Regions from separate parts of the Geomicrobium sp. JCM 19037 genome, predicted to be linked through region 3. Evidence: riboswitches for the same ligand, from Rfam matches in the RefSeq annotation. Region 3 holds a riboswitch; each other region holds the start of a gene.
What was found. Region 3 has a riboswitch for thiamine pyrophosphate ahead of JCM19037_RS30335 (thiamine phosphate synthase). Riboswitches for the same ligand answer to the same signal wherever they lie in the genome.
Positions count from the first base shown of each region.

Region 1: linked by a shared signal. The riboswitch ahead of thiT (energy-coupled thiamine transporter ThiT) and the one ahead of JCM19037_RS30335 (thiamine phosphate synthase) in region 3 are both predicted to bind thiamine pyrophosphate.
Region 2: linked by a shared signal. The riboswitch ahead of tenA (thiaminase II) and the one ahead of JCM19037_RS30335 (thiamine phosphate synthase) in region 3 are both predicted to bind thiamine pyrophosphate.

Region 1 is NZ_BAWZ01000005.1:131,505-138,418, forward strand. Features, by position in the region: gene JCM19037_RS04670 (GntR family transcriptional regulator) at 121-783, shown strand; gene JCM19037_RS04675 (DctP family TRAP transporter solute-binding subunit) at 798-1,730, shown strand; gene JCM19037_RS22080 (TRAP transporter small permease) at 1,859-2,311, shown strand; gene JCM19037_RS04685 (TRAP transporter large permease) at 2,308-3,654, shown strand; partial or broken gene JCM19037_RS26720 (proline racemase family protein) at 3,666-4,657, shown strand; gene thiT (energy-coupled thiamine transporter ThiT) at 4,715-5,272, opposite strand; TPP riboswitch at 5,349-5,448, opposite strand; gene JCM19037_RS04700 (HAD family hydrolase) at 5,517-6,182, shown strand; gene JCM19037_RS04705 (GNAT family N-acetyltransferase) at 6,158-6,646, shown strand; partial or broken gene ade (adenine deaminase) at 6,679-6,914, shown strand, end outside.
Region 2 is NZ_BAWZ01000047.1:14,696-21,609, reverse strand. Features, by position in the region: gene JCM19037_RS19685 (RNA polymerase sigma factor) at 1-255, opposite strand, end outside; partial or broken gene JCM19037_RS19680 (gamma-glutamyltransferase family protein) at 425-2,030, shown strand; gene JCM19037_RS19675 (chromate transporter) at 2,114-2,683, shown strand; gene JCM19037_RS19670 (chromate transporter) at 2,687-3,223, shown strand; TPP riboswitch at 3,363-3,464, shown strand; partial or broken gene tenA (thiaminase II) at 3,566-4,235, shown strand; gene JCM19037_RS19660 (DUF4349 domain-containing protein) at 4,522-5,373, opposite strand; gene JCM19037_RS19655 (sorbosone dehydrogenase family protein) at 5,489-6,643, opposite strand; gene JCM19037_RS19650 (MBL fold metallo-hydrolase) at 6,729-6,914, opposite strand, start outside.
Region 3 is NZ_BAWZ01000044.1:9,794-16,707, forward strand. Features, by position in the region: gene JCM19037_RS19065 (ThiF family adenylyltransferase) at 1-146, opposite strand, end outside; gene JCM19037_RS26065 (hypothetical protein) at 152-301, opposite strand; partial or broken gene JCM19037_RS19070 (thiazole synthase) at 298-1,060, opposite strand; gene thiS (sulfur carrier protein ThiS) at 1,064-1,321, opposite strand; partial or broken gene JCM19037_RS29040 (FAD-dependent oxidoreductase) at 1,340-1,774, opposite strand; gene JCM19037_RS28825 (FAD-binding oxidoreductase) at 1,788-2,351, opposite strand; partial or broken gene JCM19037_RS30335 (thiamine phosphate synthase) at 2,332-3,056, opposite strand; TPP riboswitch at 3,046-3,146, opposite strand; gene JCM19037_RS19090 (GNAT family N-acetyltransferase) at 3,494-4,039, shown strand; gene JCM19037_RS19095 (histidine phosphatase family protein) at 4,001-4,498, opposite strand; partial or broken gene dhaK (dihydroxyacetone kinase subunit DhaK) at 4,643-5,621, shown strand; gene dhaL (dihydroxyacetone kinase subunit DhaL) at 5,634-6,209, shown strand; gene JCM19037_RS27770 (hypothetical protein) at 6,209-6,367, shown strand; gene JCM19037_RS23500 (PTS-dependent dihydroxyacetone kinase phosphotransferase subunit DhaM) at 6,364-6,591, shown strand; partial or broken gene JCM19037_RS19115 (GNAT family N-acetyltransferase) at 6,597-6,914, shown strand, end outside.

The sequences.
Region 1 (6,914 bases), on a different contig from region 3:
ACGTGTGGAGATTCTATATAATAAAAACAAAATGTTTAAAAAGCTGTTGCATAAACCATACACTTGAATTATAATCTGATTATTATAACTGGGATACAATGTGTCAGAAGGGAGGCGCAAATGAAGAAAATAGAGAATTTGTCGATACGGGAGACTGTATTTCAACAGATTCGGCAAGCAATATTAATGCAAGATATACAACCAGGCGAGAAGTTAACTGAAGCAGAAATCGCAGAGCAATTAGGTGTCAGTCGGACACCGGTTCGTGAAGCGCTGCACAAGTTGGAGCAGGAGAATTTGGTTGAAATTCATCCGAGGCGTCATTGTAAAGTTATCGGTATAACACCTTCTGCGATAAGAGAAATCAACATGATTCGTGCGCAATTAGAACCAACAGCAGCTAGGCATGCGACCACTCGCTTAAGTGACCATGAGCTAAACTATATAGGTGGGCTACTCGAGAAGTCGAGGAGACATTCAGATGAAGCCGACATTAAAGGTCTCGTAGAAATTCATGATCAGTTTCATCAAACCATTGTTCAAGGGTCAAATCTTCCTAGAATCACAACAATACTAGAAAACATGCACGAATATATCGTTTCATTTCGTACTTCGTATATGTCTAGGCCAGAACTTGTTCAACGTTCAATAGTAGAACATGAAGCCATCTATTTAGCACTTAAGAATCGAGATGAAGACCTCGTTGAGGAACTATTTAAGAAGCATCTTGAAGGAATATTTGAATATGAGGATGTCGTAATCGAATCGAACCTTACAAACTAAGGGAGACAATCGTTATGCGTAAATTAACGGCGTTATTTGCAGGGCTCCTCATGATCGGTGTACTAAGCGGTTGTGGTAACCAAAGCGAACAAGTTGTACTCAAATTCGCTTATGAATTGCCGCAATCCCACCCTTGGGGACAAGGCGCTGAGCGATTTCAGGAAATTGTTGAAGAAGAATCTGATGGAGAAATTCAAGTTCAGCTTTATGGTGGTGGACAGCTCGGGGATTCCGGTAGGGAAGTACAAGAAAGCGTAGCAATAGGCACGATAGAAATGGGACTCTCATCTACACCATTGGAACAGATGAATCCATACCAGGAGATTTTCTCTTTACCTTACATTTTTTTAAATCGTGAACATGCATGGGCTTCATTAGATAGTGAGGCGGGAGATATGGTTGGAGAGCATTTGTTAGAGTATAACTTGCATCATCTTGCTTTTTGGGAAGACGGGTTTCGCCAAGTGACAAATAGTGTTCGACCTATTGAAATGCCTGAAGATTTTGAAGGTCTAAGAATACGTGTACCAGAAAGTCCTGTTCGAATGGCAACATTTTCGGCATTAGGGTCAAACCCTCTACCGATGAGCTTCTCGGAAGTGTTTACCGCTCTTCAACAAGGCACTGTACATGGACAGGAGAACCCATTGCCCGTCATAGTCAATTCATCATTTTATGACGTACAACCTTATCTGACCCTCACAAATCACGTGTACTCTCCAGCGTCTCTATTTATCAATGAGGACACTTGGCAGAACTTATCAACAGAGCATCAACAGATTATTCAAACCGCCGCTGAAGCAGGTCGAGATTTGAACAGGGACTTAAACGAAAGTGACGAGATTGCATTAGTAGAGCGACTCGAATCTGAAGGAATGGAAGTCTTTGAACTAGAGGATGTTGAGGCATTCCAAGAAGCTACTCAGCGTCTGGGAACCCGTCGTTGAAGGGTTAGGAGAAGAAGGGCAAGAGATTATAGACATGATTGAACAACTCGGAGGTGATTACCATTAAATCATTTCGAGATGTTTTATACCGGTGTATCAAATACGTCAATGTAGGAATCATGTTCTTTATGTTCTCAGTACTTTTATTGCAGTTAATAGGTAGAAATTTGTTCGATATATTGCTTGAGTGGCCTGAAGAAATGGCTCTAATGACGATGATTTGGCTTACATTTTTCGGTGCCTACCAGTGTACTGTCGAAAACACGCATCTAAAAGTAAGTTTTTTGGAAGATCGATTGTCTGAGAAGAATAAGCCTTACTTGGAATTGTTTTCGAAAGTTGCAATGTTAACGTTAGTTTTGCTCGTCACATTTAATACGTATCCGTTAATTTCCATAGTAGGAAATATAGGTACTCCTGTTATGGCAGTCCCTATGTGGGTGCCTTACAGTTTCATATGGGTATCGGCGACGTTAATGTCAATGGAGATCATATGCCAGATCATTGAGACGATTAAAAAAATTGCAACTTTCAAAACAAGTAATGAGCAAGAGGGAGAAACGGTAGGTGAAGTGAGATGACCCCGTTACTTATGCTAATTGTCATACTCATTCTCCTCGTATTAGGGGTTCCTATTGCATTCACACTTGGGCTTACTGCAGTAATGTTTATCGTTCTACAGAGTGATTTCTCACTTACATTTATGACACAGCAATTGTACCTAGGTGCAAACAGTTTTCCATTGCTTGCAATTCCGCTATTCATATTGGCGGGATCGATAATGAATTATAGTGGAATTTCTAAACGTCTAATTAATTTAGCATTATTAATTGTCGGCATCTTTAAGGGTGGACTTGCCTATGTAAATGTGGTTGCATCGGTCTTCTTTGGTGCAATTACAGGAACTGCCGTAGGTGCTAGTGCAGCAGTAGGGCAAATCGTCATTCCAGCAATGGTTGATAAAGGATACCGACGCGGTTTTTCCGCAGCAACCACTTCTGCTGGATCATCGCTAGGAATTTTATTACCACCGAGTGTTCCAATGATTTTATATGCTTCGGTTTCTGGAATTTCTGTTTCTGCACTATTTATGACTGGAATTCCTATCGGGTTAACGATTGCTGCAGGCTTTATGGTTGTTGCATACTTTTTGTCTGCCAAGCAAAAAGGAGAAATTATTGAGAAGTCTGTAAAAGTTGAGAATGTGGGCATTGAGCTACTGAAAAACATCCCTGCATTGCTCGTTCCTGTAATTATTCTTGGAAGTATCCTTACTGGAGTTGCCACACCGACCGAGTCCGCGGCTATCGCTGTTTTTGTAGGGATTGTAGCTGCACTCATCTATCGAGAAATGAGCATGAAAGATTTCTTTGTAGCCATTGAAGATAGTGTGCGGACAACGGCTTTTGTCATGTTCATCGTTGCCTGCGCAGGGTTGCTCGGTTTTGCTTTTGCAGGTTTAGGTGTGGGTCACCAGATGATGGAACCGTTGCTTCAATTTGCGAATGATCCAATTGCCGTAATGTTAATTACTAGTTTAATTCTATTTCTTGGAGGGTTAGTGTTTGACGGTACGGTTATGGTACTCGTCATCGTACCTCTATTCTTGCCTCTTGCTGATGCAGTATCCGTTGATCCGTTGCAGTTTGCTATGGTTGTTCTGATCGTGTGGTCAATTGGCCAACAAACGCCTCCTGTTGCAAGTGGTTTGTATATTACGACTGCTTTAGCGAAGGCGACGATGTGGGAGACGAGTAAATATAACGTCTGGTACATTCTTGTGTTATTAATTGTGTTATTTTTCATGATTTATTTTCCGGATTTATGCTCTATATTCCGAATTTACTCATTGATTAATGTGCTGATGGGGCTTCGTCAAGTTGGCACACACATACTATTTTATCTAAAGGAGACGATCGAATGATTTTTAACAGAATGGTGCAAACAATTGAAACACATACGTTTGGGGAGCCAACTCGAATCATTAATGGTGGTTTATTAAAGTTAAAAGGGGAAACGGTTGCTGAACAACGAGACTACATGGCGGCTAACTTTGAGTGGTTAAGAAATGCAATTATTCAGGAACCTAGAGGCCATCGAGACATGTTTGGGGCAGTCTTGTTACCACCCACTAGGGAAGATGTTGACTTCGGTGTCATTTATATGGACAACACTGGCTTTTTAAATATGTGTGGTCACGCAACGATAGGTGTTTCAACGGCGATTGTTGAACTTGGAATGGTTGAAGTAACAGGAGAAGAAACATCTCTCGTATTGGAAACACCGGCTGGACTTGTGTATCCAAAAGTAAAAATGAAAAATAACCGTGCAGAAAGTGTTCGTTTTGAAAACGTCCCTGGCTTTCTAGAACATCAAGATCTTGAAGTAGAGGTCGAAGGCTTAGGTACGATCAAAACAGATATTAGTTATGGGGCAACTACTTTGCCTGGGTGGACATCGCACAGCTAGATACGAAAATTCATGTATCCAACGGTATGCAGTTGAAAGAATACGCTAGAAGAATTAAAGAAGCGGTAAATCAAAAGGTAAGTGTACAACACCCAACAAAAGATTATATCAATTACATTGATATTGTTACCTTCTTTGGCGAACCGACACTTGAGGAAGCTACGTATAAAAATGTTCATGTATTTAGTGATCGACAAGCGGATCGTTCACCAGGTGGAACAGGTACGACAGCAATGGTTGCTCGCATGGTAGGACGAGGCGAGATGAAAATTGGCGAGGAAATTGTAAGTGAAGGGTTTGTCGGAGGTACGTTTACTGGACGAGCGCTTGAGAGCGTCAAGTTAGGTGAAATGGATGCGGTTCGAACGGAAGTAGAAGGAACAGCGTTTATCAATGGTTTCCAGAATATATTAATGGATCCGAATGATCCGTTCCGTGGCGGTTTTATCGTGAACTAATTGTGCATATGAAAAAAGGGGGGATGAGCATGCGCTCATCCCCCCCTTTTTTCTTTTTTAAGAAACGACCGAAGACTTTAATCGAGCGGGTCGGTTTTTAAGTTTGAAAAATGCCGGTTGAGTTTTTGCAATAAGAAGAATCACACCAAATGTAATGAGTGTTTCTGGCACAAGGTATGAAGTATTATAAATAGCTGAGTAGAGCCAGACGTTCCATCCCTCTGGCGCATATTCGCCAAACCAAACTCCACCGGAGATGATGTGGGCGACGAGACGGAAAAATGATGCAAAGAAAAGGCCGAACAGTGCCCATCGGATGTTTAGTTCTCCTTTTTTGTTCCTGAAAGCAAATGCACCCGCCAGTCCTAATACGGTAAAGGCAACTGGATAGTCTAATAGAAATTGGATGGGGTGAATCATCGAGCTTCCTAAGATTAACTTAATGACACCAACGAGTAGCCCTGTCATCAGACCAACTTTTAAGCCGCGCCGAAATGCCATGACAAAGATCGGCAACATAACAAGGGAGATCGAGCCTCCCATGACCCACGGACCCGCAAACTCAATGCGGTCTAAGATGAGCGCGAGTGCGACCATGAGCGCTGTTTCCACCATGATTAACGTTCTTGTTGCATAAAAAAATCCCCTTTTTGTTTCCACAGGGGGATGCAGGTCCGCACATTAAACGTCGTAATGTGCTCTCCCACTTCCCTACGCTGGTGTTACCCAGATCAGGTTCTAAGAGTCGGGAACGAGTCCCTCTCAGTCTTGCGACACCCCTAGTGGTTGATAATATTCAGACGAATATAGTATATCTTATAGTACAATGAAAGCCAAGCTGTTTTTGGGGAGGTCACGTATGCATAAAGCAATTTTGTTTGACTTAGATGGCACATTACATAACCGACCGAAATCATTGGTAACTTTTTTTCGAGATCAATGCGAGCGTTTCTCAATGAATGTCGATCTGAATAGGTTTGTCGAATTGGACAATGAGGGGATGCGCTGGAAGGATGAGGTATATGAGCAGTTAGTCAAAGAATATCAGTTGCCATTAGACCCTCAACAACTACTAGCCGATTATGTTACTCTGTTTCCGAGGTTCGCACAGCTGTATCCTGACGTTGAGCACACACTGGAACAATTAAAGGCAAAGGATTATAAACTCGGAATCATCTCAAACGGAAAGAAAGGCTTTCAACGAGCGGTATTCAATTCTTTAAGTATTAATGAATATTTTGAATCAGTGATCATTTCAGATGAGGTTGGCTTAAGAAAGCCGGATGCCCGAATTTTCGCATTAGGTATAGAGCAGTTGAACGTACAGCCTGAACAAGCCTTGTATGTTGGGGACCAGTACGACACTGATATTATCGGAAGTCGTAACAAGGGCTTGAAAGCGGCTTGGAAAACGAACGAACAAGTGGATAGTGACGCACATTTCCAGTTTTCATCTTGGCGTCAATTCATACCTAAATTACAACAGTTGGAGGGTGAAACATGGTCATCCGCAAAGCAAAAGTAGAAGATGCCCGGGGCATCGCGCACGTGCATGTGCAAAGTTGGAAAACAACATACTGGGGTATTGTTCCACAAACTTATCTTGATGAGTTGGATGAAACAACGAGAACAGAACATTGGGTAAAGATCATTACAGAGGTGAACAATACGAAGGTAGCCACGAATGAAGAGGGGAAGATCGTAGGCTTTGTCCATTATGGGCGTTCTGAGCGTTATGCGGCGGATGGACAAGTGTACGCCTTATACTTATTAGAATCTTATCAACGAAGAGGCATCGGCGCCCAACTACTAGAGGCGGCTAAAACGGAGTTTCAACGACAAGGTTGGCATACGTATGCGGTTGAGGCGCTCGTCGATAACCCGTCGATGGCATTTTATCGCAACAATCACCCCGTGCATTATTTGCTCAGTTCGTTTACAATTCATGGAAAGGTTCTTCGCGAGTGGGTCATGACATTTAACGTTTGACCCCTCCCGAACCAACGTAAGGAGGAAGCGAAGTGTACGAACGAAAGCCTCAGTTCGAATGCCTTGTGCCATTGAATGAAACGGCACGAGGAGAAAGAAAAGCAACACTTGTCATTAAAAACGCCAAACTCATCAACGTAGTATCTGGTGAAATCTTAGAAAATACAGATGTGGCGGTATGTGAGTCTAGGGTTGCATATGTTGGGGAAAACGCTGATCACACAGTTGGTGACGATACAGAAGTGATTGATGCAAATGGAAAATACTT
Region 2 (6,914 bases), on a different contig from region 3:
TTTTTTGTAATAATCAATCACGCAATGACGACTAATCTTAAACAACCACGTCTTAAAGCTGCTATCGCCACGAAACGTATGCAAGGCACGAGCCATTTTCAAAAACACATCTTGTGTAATTTCCTCTGCATCATGATAATTGTTGGCACTCATGTACGCATACTGAAAGATATGATCAACATAACGATCATGCAATGTTTTTAGTGCGCCATCATCCCCATCAAGAGCCGCTTCAACGCAATGAAAATCATCCATAGCCTTCACCTCAAATTGCCTTCTCATAAGTAATAGACTGTTCATAACACTAAAGAGATACGGGTAAGGTTAAAATTTTTTCAATCAGTCTGAGACCTTCTCTGAAGTACAAATGTGATAAAATACAGATTAGCATGTATATTGCTTCAATAATGGTGAGGTGGAACGTATGATGAAGTTTGATCCAATGTATTATCCATATCATTCCAGAAGAAGTTCTGTCTATAGTCAAAAAGGAATGGTCGGCACGTCGCAACCTTTAGCGGCTGAGGCTGGCATGGAGATGATTCGAAAAGGGGGAAATGCTGTTGATGCAGCGATTGCAACGGCAGCTGCACTCACGGTCGTTGAACCGACGTCCAACGGGATTGGCGGCGATTCTTTCGCCATAGTGTGGATGGATGGGAATATGTACGGAATGAATAGCAGCGGCCGGGCACCTGAAGCCATTTCCATTGAGCGCGTGAAAGATCGTGGACATACAGAGATGCCTCAAAAAGGCTTATTCCCGTCACTGTTCCCGGTGCACCGAGCGGGTGGGTTGCACTGTCCGAGCGGTTTGGGAAACTTTCTTTAGAAGAAGTTCTTGCCCCAGCCATTTCGTATGCTGAAGGTGGCTTTCCTGTTAGCCCGGTCGTTTCTCATCACTGGAAACGTGCGGTGCGTTCCTACCCCGCTGACAATCCAGTGTTTCAACCGTGGCATGATACATTCACAAAAGACGGGCGCGCACCAGAACCAGGTGAGGTGTGGACATTGCCAGGACACGCCGAGACCCTTAGAAAGATTGCAAAAACGAATGGGAGAGCGTTTTACGAGGGCGAGCTTGCTGAAGCGATTGATGCGTTTTCTACGGCTCATGACGGGTTTATTCGTAAATCAGATTTGGAGAGTTTCCAAACGGACTGGGTAGATCCAATTTCTGTGAATTATAAAGGGTACGACGTTTGGGAGTTGCCGCCAAACGGGCAAGGCATCGTCCCACTCATTGCTATGAATATTCTAAACGGCTTTGACTTACCGGCAAAAGAAACCGCACAAACGTATCATACACACATTGAAGCACTCAAACTCGCTTTTGCTGATGGCTTTGAATATATTACTGACCCAGAACATATGAAAATCGACCCGTCGTTGTTGCTTACAGAGGAATATGCTGAAAAGAGACGGGCGTTGATCGGCCCAGAAGCGGCCGAACCCGCTGCAGGTGAACCCGCTCGTGGTGGCACGGTTTACATGACAGCGGCCGACGGCGATGGCAACATGGTTTCTATGATTCAAAGCAATTACGCAGGCTTTGGGTCAGGCGTTGTCATCCCAAATACAGGCATTAGCTTGCAAAACCGTGGATGGGAATTTAAGTTAGACCCAGACGCTGCCAACGCATTAAAAGGTGGGAAGCGGACGTACCACACGATCATTCCGGGATTCTTAACGAAAGGTCGCGTACCCGTTGGCCCATTTGGCGTTATGGTGGGTATATGATGCCGCAAGGTCATTTGCAAATTCTAACGAACAGCATCGATTATGGATTTCATCCGCAAGCAGCTCTAGATGCCGCTCGCTGGAAGTGGACTGGTGGAAAAACCGTAGAAGTCGAAGCGAGCTTTCCTACAGAGATTGCAAGACAGCTAGAAAGAAAAGGACATATTATTAAACCGACACTTGAAGGTGGCAGTTTCGGACGTGGCCAGATCATTTGGCGCGACCCAGACACCGGCGTGCTCGTAGGCGGTACAGAACCCCGCGCAGATAGCCATATTGCCATATGGTAAGATAAGCTTCTGCTAGGCCATACTCAACAACGAAGGCAAGGGACATCCCCTTGCTGTTCATCGTTAGAAAGGAAGCAATCCTCATGAATTTACAAATCCAATGGAAGATCTTCATCGCAATGGCACGGGCAAATGTCCTCGGATATGGTGGGGGACCCGCGACGATCCCACTCGTACATAAAGAAATCGTCGAAAAATATCGCTGGATGGACGATGAAGAATTTACAGAGGTGGTCGCGCTCGGAAACACACTACCAGGCCCAATCATTACTAAACTTTGTGGGTATGTCGGCTATAGAGTAGGCGGGATTGTCGGTATGATAAACGCCGTGTTAGCCACAGTCATGCCGACTGCCATCATTATGCTCATCCTTGTTGGTACACTGACAACATTTAGGGAAACACCGATCGTTCAAGGCATGACGAATGCAATTATGCCAATTGTAGGCGTGCTCTTGCTATCCCTAACATACAACTTTTTAAAACAATCCACACAGAAATCCGGATTCTTCCTGACCATAGTTTTGACGGTCATCAGTCTATTATTATTTGAATGGCTAAATTTGCATCCCGCAATTCTTATCGTTTCATTGATTGCGATTGCCTTCGCACAGAAACCGAAACCACAACCTGCTAGAAAAGAGGAGGCGTAATCAATGCTCACGGACTTATGGAACTTATTTCTTGCCTTTTTCATACCGGGCATCGTTGGTTACGGTGGCGGTCCAGCATCCATTCCACTCATTGAACATGAAGTTGTACATCGTTACGGTTGGATGAGTACTCAAGAGTTTGGCGAAGTTCTCGCGCTCGGAAACGCCATTCCAGGACCGATTGCCACAAAAATGGCCGCTTTTGTCGGTTGGGAAGTCGCTGGTGTTCCCGGCGTTCTCGTTACCCTGCTCGCAACGGTCGGTCCGTCGCTTGCGCTCATGATGCTTTTAATGAGTATCCTACTGAAATTTAAAGACCACCCCCGAGTGAAAAACATGACGAACTATATCCGTGCACCGATTGCGGTTCTCCTCGGCGTACTTACGTATCAGTTTTTCTTCATGTCTTGGGAAGGGAATGGGATGTGGCAAACGGTGCTCTTGGTCGGCGCTGCACTATTACTCCTAGAGAAATTTAAGGTTCACCCTGCGATCGTCATCGTAAGTTCGCTTCTGTATGGTGCGATTTTCTTATCATAAATAAAAATGGGTAATATGAACTATAATAAAGGTTGGTTTAATTGGTATTTTATGGTAAATAATCCCTCCTCAATTCGTTTTGATTTTCAGACTATTGTATGGTTTAATAGAAAGTGAGTAAGCCATTCTTGAATATATTTTTATTCACTAGGGGAGCCGGCACCGGCTGAGAGAAGCAATGTTTCGACCCTTTGAACCTGATCTGGATTATACCAGCGTAGGGAAGTGGAGCTTGTTTTAACCATGCTCTGTTTTCTATGCAGAGCTTTTTTTATTGCTCTCATAGAGAACCGAACGCCGGTGCCTCACTGTGAATCAAAACACTTATGGAGGGATTTTGTAATGTCATTTACTGAAGAATTACGTAAAGAATGTGCCCTGTTTTTGAAGCGATCTTTGAGCATCCGTTCGTGCAAGGCATTGGAAACGGCAACCTTCAACCCGGTCAACTGACCCATTATGTAAAACAAGACTTTGAATATTTGAATACGTTTATGCAAATTTACGGACTGGCGATCAGCCGCTCAGAACGAAGAGAAGATATGCAATTACTAAATGAACAAATTTCTTTCGTACTCAATGATGAAGTCCATCCGCACAACAATTTCTGTCAAGTTGCTGGTGTAAACTACGAAGACTTGCAGTATGAGCTCTCGCACCAACCGCTCATCACTATACTCGGCACATGTTGGATGTGGCTCACCGAGGGTCGTTTGGCGAAATGATTGCCGTCCTCCTTCCTTGTCCTTGGACGTATTACGAAATTGCGGTTCACTTGGACAAGACGAAACAGCCGGGTAAAAACCATCCTTTTTATGATTGGATCTCTTTTTATAAAGAAATGGGTGACAGCGTTACGATGGCCTTTCGTAATCGTCTTGATGAATACGCCAAGACCGCTACCGATGAAGAAAAAACAAGGATGCGTGATGCCTTTCTAAAGAGCTGTCAATTGGAATGGCAGTTCTGGCAAATGGCGTTTACCGAAGAAAAGTGGCCCGTACAAATATAATTGAGGAAAGCCAGAATGGGTAATGTACCCATTCTGGCTTTTTGCGAGCACTCAAATCCGACCGACTCATTCTACTCCGATTACGCAAGGGGGAAGGGACGCTTCTACGCGAGATTCTTGCGTTTTTGCGGCCGTTTCGGTGATGTGCACGTTTTCGACGCCGGTGTGCACATTTTCGACACCGATGTGCACGCTTTCGACAATGCGCCCCGCCGCAAATGAACCGCCCTTTACTTTGCCCCGTTCGTCTTATTATTTTTTCTCCAGTAAATAAAAATAGCAAGCCCTAATAGAAGTAAGGGGATGAGCACTGGAGACAGACCAATGACGAATACCACCACGCCTGAGACGATTGCATGAGCACGTTAATCGTGTCGGTAAACATATTCGACGCTTGCCCCCAGGTGTTTAAAGAGGTTTGATCGGTCAACGTTGACCCTGCGGTCTCGCGCACGTTAATATTCACCAATGCGTACGTCACTTGATGGTCTAAATAATTCATGCGACCTTGAATTGTTTCAATTTGCTCTTGCGTGTCCGCCAGATCATCCGAGATAGAAAGCAAGTCTTCTGTCGTATCTGCATCTTCCATAAACACGAGCAGCCGTTCTTCAACAGCTTCGTGCGACCGAAGTCTTGACTCTAGATCGACGTACTCTTCTGTCACGTCTTCACCTGTCGTCATTCGGTCGACGACTTGTAAACTAAGGGACTCTATCTGATCCAAAAAGGGTGTAAAGTTCTCTTCAGGCACGCGCACAGCAAACGTCCCGCTCATTTCACCGTCTCCTGCATCTTGGACAGACGACTCCACAACAAAGCCATTCATTTCTTCAATGGATTGCTGAATCTGGTCTTGAGCTTCTTGAAACCTTTCAACATCAATTGTGAGGTGACCATTATATACGATCATTCGCTCTGCCGTATCAATCGCTTCCACTTCCGCTTCATTTGCAGCCGAGTCGTCTAACGTTTCCCCCTCGTCCAACTCCACCTCCGACTCAGCATGATCTTGAGCAACATCTGCCCCGCTATCATTTCCTTCTTGAGAAAGATCTGCCGCTTCGTCATTTTGGTTATCACTACACGCAACAACAAAGGCGAAAAATAGAAAAACGAGCATGATTTTATAATTCATCTTTTGACCCCCTTCTCTTTCCTTCTTTGTCGTTGCCCACCATTATTTGTTTCAATTATTTGAAAATATGTAAAAAAACCTAATAGGGGAAAGCTCCCCTACCAGGTCTTTACGTTTACGCTTCAGGTCCTTCAAAACGAAGCAATCGGTCATCTTCATCGATTGGGTCGCCTCGTCCATCCGTATTGTTCGTAATCACATAAAACATGTTCTCGTTTTCGTCATATACGACATCACGCCAGCGTCCTTCTCCTTCAAGGATTGTATCTGTTGTGTTGTCGTCCACATCAAAGCGAATCAACTGTTCACCGGCAAGCGCAGCTACATAAAATGATTGCTCACCAACCATCGCAGCTCCTGACGGAGCCCACGTCTCTTCACCAGAGTTCATGACTGCCGTTTCCATACCTTCTTCGGTTTCATCACCAACAATTTCTGGCCACCCATAGTTGTTTCCAGGTTCAATGTGATTGATTTCGTCGTTCGCCGTAGGACCATGCTCTGTACTAAACAGTCGGTCATCATCTGTCCAATCCAACCCTTGTGGATTTCGATGACCGTAAGAATAGACGTAAGAGTCATCAAATGGATTATCTTCGGCTACCGTGCCATCGAGGTTCATTCGCAAAATTTTACCCGCTAAGCTGTCCGTGTCCTGGGAAAGCTCTGGATCTTCCGCATCACCTGTCGTTGCATACAAATACCCATCTGGTCCGATCGCGAGTCTACCGCCGTTGTGCGTCGTCGCTCCTGGAATGTCTTCTATCAAGACATCCGTTTCTTGCCATTCATCACCGTCACGTTCAATCTCAACAATCCGATTATAAATGCCATCAGTGGCTACATACGTATGATAGATGATCGCTGTATCTTCATCTTCTGGATGCAACACCATGCCATGAAGACCACCTTCACCTTCTTGGTGGACTTCCTCGTCTAGCGCAAGACTCATTGGCGTCGTTTCTCCGTCAGTAATTTCAATAATCTGGCCTTCTCGCTCAGTAACATATACTGTGCCGTCATCAACGAGTGTAATACCCCACGGGGCAGCTAAGTTTTCTGCTAATGTCTCATAGTCTCCAGCCATTTCATCTTCGTCAATGTCTTCATCATCTGCAGGCTCAGGTTCACCTTCAGTCGGATCATCTTCACCGAGTTCATCGGAACCGCCGTCTGTCGTCTCTTCGCTTTCTTCCTCTTGCGGTTCTTCTGGTGAACACGCACCTAACATTAGTACACTTGCACCGAAGATCATCGTATATTTCTTCAAGTTATGACGCCCCTTTTTTCTAGAAATCTATTCTTCTGTACCCCGTACAAAAGAATTTCAATCTAAAGATCAGGGCGATATTGGTTTACACTCGGTAATACTTCCAGCTGCCATTCTCTTCGTGACGAGCGATCTGCTGTTTGTCGCGCAAGTACTCAAGGTGGGCAAGTGTCTCACCGATAGCGAACCTTGTTTCGTGAACGGTGAGTACTTTAGGGAATAACTTCGCACAAACATCATGTACAACGACAGGCTCTTTCACATACTCATA
Region 3 (6,914 bases):
AAAGCTTCGTGTATAAGAACCGATGAATTAATTTGCCTGAGCCGCTCTGCGGCTGCTTTTACTTTAGCGCGATGATCGTCGGCGTCTCGTTCGGTGAATAATTGTTGACGCTGAAGGTTATGAAGTTCAACAAAGTCTCCGTCCACGAGTGTTAACGTGCCGATGCCGGAGCGTACAAGGGTCGAAGCCGCAGCTGTACCGAGGCTCCGGCGCCAACGATTAAGACGTGAGCCGCTCCGATTTTGTGCTGCCCTTGTTCACCGATGGGCTTAAAGCGTTCTTGACGACTATAGCGTGTCATTTCTTTGCCCAGCTTTCCTGGGGACTGCTCGCACTTGCATACTTTTGTGCGGGGATACGTCCAGCTTCAAAGCCGATGCGTCCAGCTTGAATGGCAAGCTTCATCGCTTCGGCCATTTTAACCGGGTCATTCGCTTTTGACACCGCACTGTTCAACAGCACCGCATCCGCTCCGTATTGCATCGCTTCGGCTGCATCATGTGGGGCGCCGACGCGGCATCAACAATGACCGGAACGTTTGCTTTTTCGATAATGAGTTGCAAGTTGTACGGGTTGGTGATGCCAAGGCACTCCCAATTGGCGAAGCGCCTGGCATGATTGCATGTGCACCGAGTTGTTCAGCTCGAAGTGCGAGCATCGGGTCATCTGACAGATACGGGAGTACGGTAAATCCTTCGGCTAGCAAAATCTCGGTAGCTTTTAACGTTTCAACGGGGTCGGGCAATAGCGTTGGTGGGTCACCAATCACTTCGACTTTAATCATGTCACAAATGCCTGAAGACCTCGCGAGGCGAGCTAATCGAACCGCCTCTTCAGCTGTTTTTGCGCCTGCGGTGTTTGGCAAAAGTGTAAAGTCATTCCGGTCCAATTGTTCAATCGGATCAGGTCCGATATTGTCTAGGTCAATGCGGCTTAGCGCAAATGTGAGCACGTTCGTTTCAGATGCTTTGACGGCTTCCCTTTGAATATCGGCATTTGGATATTTCCCTGTACCTAATAATAAACGCGACGTGAATGTGTAGTTTCCGATCGTTAACATCGTTTATCCTCCTCCTACAAAGCGAACCATCTCAATCTGGTCACCTGCAGTAATATGCGTATCGTTTTGCTCGTCGACAGATAGTGCCGCGCCGTTATGCTCGATCATGACGACCGTGTTTTGCAGTCCGAAATGTTCACGCAACTGCTCAATAGTGGTCACGTGGTTTGGCAGTTCACGCTTTTGTTGGTTGATGGTGACTTCCATGTGGGATCCTCCATATTTCGGTTGAAATGTTGGCAACGCAACAGAATCTTGCATGATTTGTTGTACGATTTGCTTGCCGGTGATCGGTGCGAGTAGAATGCCGTTGCGCCCGTGTCCGCCAGCAAGCCAACAGTTTTGTTGAGCGGGGTGTGGACCGATGAAAGGAAGGCCTGTTGTCGATTGTGGCCTAAGTCCTGCCCACATGTTCGTAATTTTCGCATGCTTTAGAGAAGGGATGAGCGTTGTGATTTGACTGAGCAATTGTTGAACGCCGTGCACCGTGACGTCTCGGTTGCGCGAGGCTTCGGACGTCGCCCCGAGAATTAGCTCCCCATCTGGTTTTGGAACAACGTACATTCCTTTATAGAAGAGGGTCTGTTGCACCGCTGCTCGATCGGTCATTACCTTCACGATTTCCCCTTTTATCGGATGCACGTCCCAAAGAGCATCCAGTTCGGGCAAGGTGTCTACGCCTGTGGCAATGACGAGCTGGTCGGCGTGCAAGGTGCCAGATGTCTCTCTACACCGTTAATGAGCGGTTTGATGACGGTTGTGTCCAAGTACAGGTCGACGCCTTTTGAGACGATGGCTTGTGTGAGTGCCGCGCGGTTTGAGCGGGTTGGATATGCGCCTCGTTTGGGAAGTGCAATCCTCCGATCGCTTCGGGTGAGGTAGCAGGTGCGATGCGTTGCAATGTTTCTTGGTCCACATACTCAACGTGTTCCCCTTCGCGCTTTTGCCACGAATGGATGTCTTTCAGGAGCGTCATTTCGGTTTGATCAAAGGCCAGTTTGAGTGCGCCAGAGCGCGTCCAGCCAATGTCTGTACCGGTAAGTTCAGCCAATTCATCTTTCAGGTGCGCGTATAGTTCGCGGCTCTGTTTGGCTAGCGGATAAAGTTCGGACGGCCCTTCTAACTCTGCTTGCACTCCGAGCATTCCGGCTGCGGCAGCTGTTGTGCCAGAACCCGGCTGAGCTCGGTCGATGATCGCCGTTTTCAGCCCGTGATTGGCTGCATAATAAGCGGTGGATAAGCCAATGATGCCTGCCCCGACAATAAGCAGGTCATACGTTGGATGCATCATGTGTCGCACGATCCTTCCCGTACTGTTCATAAGTTTGGGAAGCCACTCGAGGGTTTTCGGATGACCATACTCCGGACATGATGGCAACACCAGAGGCTCCAGCTTTTTGTACGTCTTGTAAGTTTTCAGGTGTAATCCCACCAATCGCATAGACAGGTACGCTCATGTGTTGTGTGATATCTTCTAGCTGTGCCAACCCTCGTGGGTGATTCCCGGTTTGCTGTTCGTTTCGAAGACGTGACCGAAGTAAAGGTAGTCTGCCCCTTCTTCAGCTTGTGTGAGTGCTTCGTCTTTAGCGTGGACAGACGCACCCACTATCAAATCTGGATGTTTCGCTTTAAGCTCACGAATACGATAGGCGCTGCTTGCGGGCAAGTGCACCCCTTTTAGCCCCCAAGCTGCAGCAGCTTCGGCATGTGTGTTCAAGATCATTTGGTCTGTTCTAAGCCCTAAGCGAAGCATATGGTCAATCTGTTGTTTCAAACGTTGCAATGAAGCTTGTTTGTCCCTCACGTGAATCGTCGTAATATGAGGAACGCATTGTTTAAGAATGCGTATTTGCATATGAAATGGAAGTTGTGCGTCAGTTACTAAGTGCCAAGACATCGGTCTCACGCTCCTACTTTTGTATACACAAAAAAGCCGACCTCTTTGGAGAAAAGATCGACGAATGTCACATAGTAGGTACCATGCATGGTCACACATTCTACTTTCCTCCGCTGGTATCAACCAGTTCAGGTTCAAGAGTTTGAGTTTCCTCATCTCAGCCGTATGCGGGCACCCCTAGTAGCTTTTTTATAAATCAAGTATCTTTATGTTATCTTATCAATGAAGACAATTGTTCGTCAAACGTCACGTAGAGAGAGAGGAGAAAAGACATGTGGATCCAGTCTCAAAATAAGAAATCCATCCTCCATGTACAACAGATTACCGTCAAAGGAAAATATGTAGAAGGTGTACTCGGCAAAGGTTCGTTTTCGGAATGGAGCAGTACGCTCGGGAAGTACGAAACAACGGAGCGAGCACAAGAAGTGGTGAGTCACATATTTGAGCGCCTGAGCAGTGAGTCGCCAGATCGGCCTCTTATCAGATGCCAGAGAAGTAAAACGCCTATACATAATGACAGAAAAGGAGCGGATCGCATGTTAAAATCTGAACGAGTGAGACTGCGGAAAATGACGGAGGGCGACGCCAAACAGTACCACCGTTGGCGCAACGATTTGGATGTAATGAAAACGACGAATCCTTATTTAGATGTGTATACGCTTGAGGAAACCGAACAGTTTGTCAAGCAAGTCATGCTAGGTTCGTCGCACTCAAAGAGTTATATCATTGTTGATCGCGTGAGTAATGAGGCGATCGGTGTTACGTCACTGATCGGAATTGATATGAAAAACCGTAACGCAGAATGCATCATTGATATTGGGGACAAAGACTACTGGGGCAAAGGGTATGGACGTGAAGCATTCGGTCTCCTCCTAGCGTATAGCTTTTTGGAAATGAACCTGCATCGTTTGCATTTGCAAGTGTTTGAATTTAATACTGCCGCATTACAACTATATGAAAAGCTCGGCTTCACACGAGAAGGCATAAAGCGCGAAGCCGTCTATCGAAATGGAGAGTATTTTGATATTGTGCAGATGAGTCTATTAAAACGGGATTACTCGCTCGACACGACCCGCATCTAACACAAACACATCGGGGTTTTTCATTTGCTTCCACTCATCAAAACCGAACCCTAATAGAAGGGCCAACAGGTTGCCGTGGCTCACAACAACCGTGTACTTTGGAAGGCTGTCCAGCACAGCCCGACCTCTCGTAAGTGCGTCTCTAGCCGATTCACCACCAACGCACGTGTAGTCCGGGTCTTGAAAACTCCGCTCCAACGGGGAGAGCCACTCGTCCATCGGTTCTTCGCTTAGTACCCGCTCTCTTAGTCGCTCATCGGTTTGTACCGGAACGCCGCTCGCAGCACTAAACGGTGCAATCGTCGCCGTCGCCCGCGTGTAAGGGCTACTTACAATGTGAGAAACTTCTTTTTTATGAAAGAATGCAGCGAGATTCTTCGCCTGTTGTTCACCTTCTTTGGTGAGCGGTGCATCGGGCTCTTGCCCGGTTGCACGACAATGTCGAACGAGATAAATCATGAAATGGCCTCCTTGAGTGTTTGTCCTTACTACGAATTGATCCGAAGCGAAGTTTCGAAATGTTTTGCATATCGTTTACGGGTCTAGCATCTAATGAGATAATTTACGAAAACGAAAGGTGGTCTCGCCATTCATGAAAAACTAATGAATGATTCCGAGCAAATTGTAGAGGAGTTTTTGCAAGGGTTTATCGCCGTTCACGGTGATTCGTTAACGCGAATTGATGGCACAAATGTGGTCACACGTATTGATCAGGCCAAAAACAAAGTTGGCATCATTAGTGGGGGCGGCAGTGGCCATGAGCCGGCTCATGCGGGTTATGTTGGTCCAGGCATGTTAGATGCAGCAATCGCGGGTGAGGTGTTCACGTCACCTGGTGCCGATCAGTTTCTCGCCGCAATACAGGCAGCGGACAGTGGAAGCGGTGTGTTACTTGTGATCAAAAATTACAACGGCGATGTTATGAATGCTGAAATGGCTCAAGAAATGGCGGAGGCAGAAGGTATTCAGACCGAGATGATTATCGTAAATGATGATGTAGCCGTCGATGATCCTGCGAAAAGGAGAGGAATTGCTGGAACCGTTCTTGTGCATAAAATTACCGGTGCTGCAGCAGAAGCTGGAAAATCATTGGCAGAAGTAAAACAGCTTGGGAGAAGCAATCCAGCAGATGAGGAGTATGAGCGTGGCATTGTCAGCATGCACATTGCCGTCATCTTCGACACCGAGCTTTTCGCTTGCGACTGACGAAATGGAAGTTGGCATTGGCATTCACGGAGAACAAGGGATGGAAAGACGAAAAGTGATGCGATCAGCGGAAATAGCGCAACTGCTTACTGAACATACGTTAGAAGAGCTTGATGAGAACGGATCGTACGTGGCGCTTATTAATGGCATGGGCAGCACACCTCTTTTAGAACAATATGTATTCGCAAAAGATGTGCAAGAGCAACTTGAAAAACGAAAGGTCACGTTGAAGAAAATGTATGTCGGCGATTATATGACGAGTTTGGATATGGCCGGCGTGTCGTTAACGCTGCTCACGGTTGATGATGAACTCTTGCAACTATTGCACGCACGAGCAAAAACAACGACATGGAAGGAGGCGGGCAATGACGACTGAACAATTGCACGAATGATGAAAGAAACATACCAATTGATTCAAGACAATAAAGAAGAACTATCGGCACTCGATCAAGAAGTTGGCGACGGGGATCATGGTACGAACATGAATCGAGGTTTTCAGGCGGTTGTCGAGGAACTTCCAAACTGGGAAGGCGAGACATTCGCCACGACACTTCAAAAAATCGGGATGACGCTCATTTCAAAAGTTGGAGGGGCATCAGGACCATTGCTCGGGACGGGCTTTATGCGACTAAGCGCCTCGTTTAAGGACGAAGTAAACTGGGGCAACGGTTTGGAGAGTGCATCAGAAGGAATCGCTAAGCGCGGTAAGGCTGAAGTTGGAGAAGCAACATTGCTTGATGTGTGGTCGGCTGTTGGTGAATCGGTTCGTGAGCATGGGCTTGATTGGGACCGAGTAGCTGACGTTTCTCTCGATGCAATGGAGCGCACGAAAGCGTTAGAAGCGAAACGTGGCAGAGGGGCTTTACTCGGTGAGCGTTCAGTTGGACACCTGGATCCTGGCGCGGTCTCAAGCTATTATCTTTTTCAAGCACTGGCTCGGGTTATGAAAGGAGCCGATGATTAATGTCGAACGTAACCATTCTACTACTTTCTCACGTTGAAGAACTGGCACGAGGAGCGTCTAGACTACTATCAGAAGCGAATGCCGAAGTGGAGGTCATGGCTGTCGGTGGCTCGAAGATGGAGAAATTGGCACAAGTGTTGACCGCATCACACCGGTGATTGAGCGAATCGGTGAACAGAAAGAGATTCTCGTCTTTTACGATATCGGTAGTGCGAAGATGAACGCAGAAATTGTCCAAGAAATGTACCCTGATCGCACGATTGAAATCAGTGACGCTCCGCTGATCGAAGCAGGATATGTGGCGGTCATCACCGCAGGGCTTGGTTCCAACTTGCAAGAAGTGAAAGAAAAAGCAGAAGCTGGGTATAAGAAAGGGCGTTGACACTTGTGACAATCCGAAAAATCACCCTAGTAGACGCTCCGCAACTATTTGCTCTCACCGAAACGGGCAGAGAGTATTTACGCACGTGGTTGCCGTGGGTGGACAAAACAACTAACATATCACATACCGAAGCGTTTATTGAAAGCTCGTTGAATGCGATGAACGATAAAAAAGGCGAGACGTATGTAATCCTAGAAGAAGATCAAGTCGTTGGTGTCATCAGCTTCAACCTCATTGATTGGCAAAACAAAACGGCTTACATTGGATACTGGATCGGTGAGATTCATCAAGGAAAAGGTTAATGACCGAAGCAGCAAGAACAT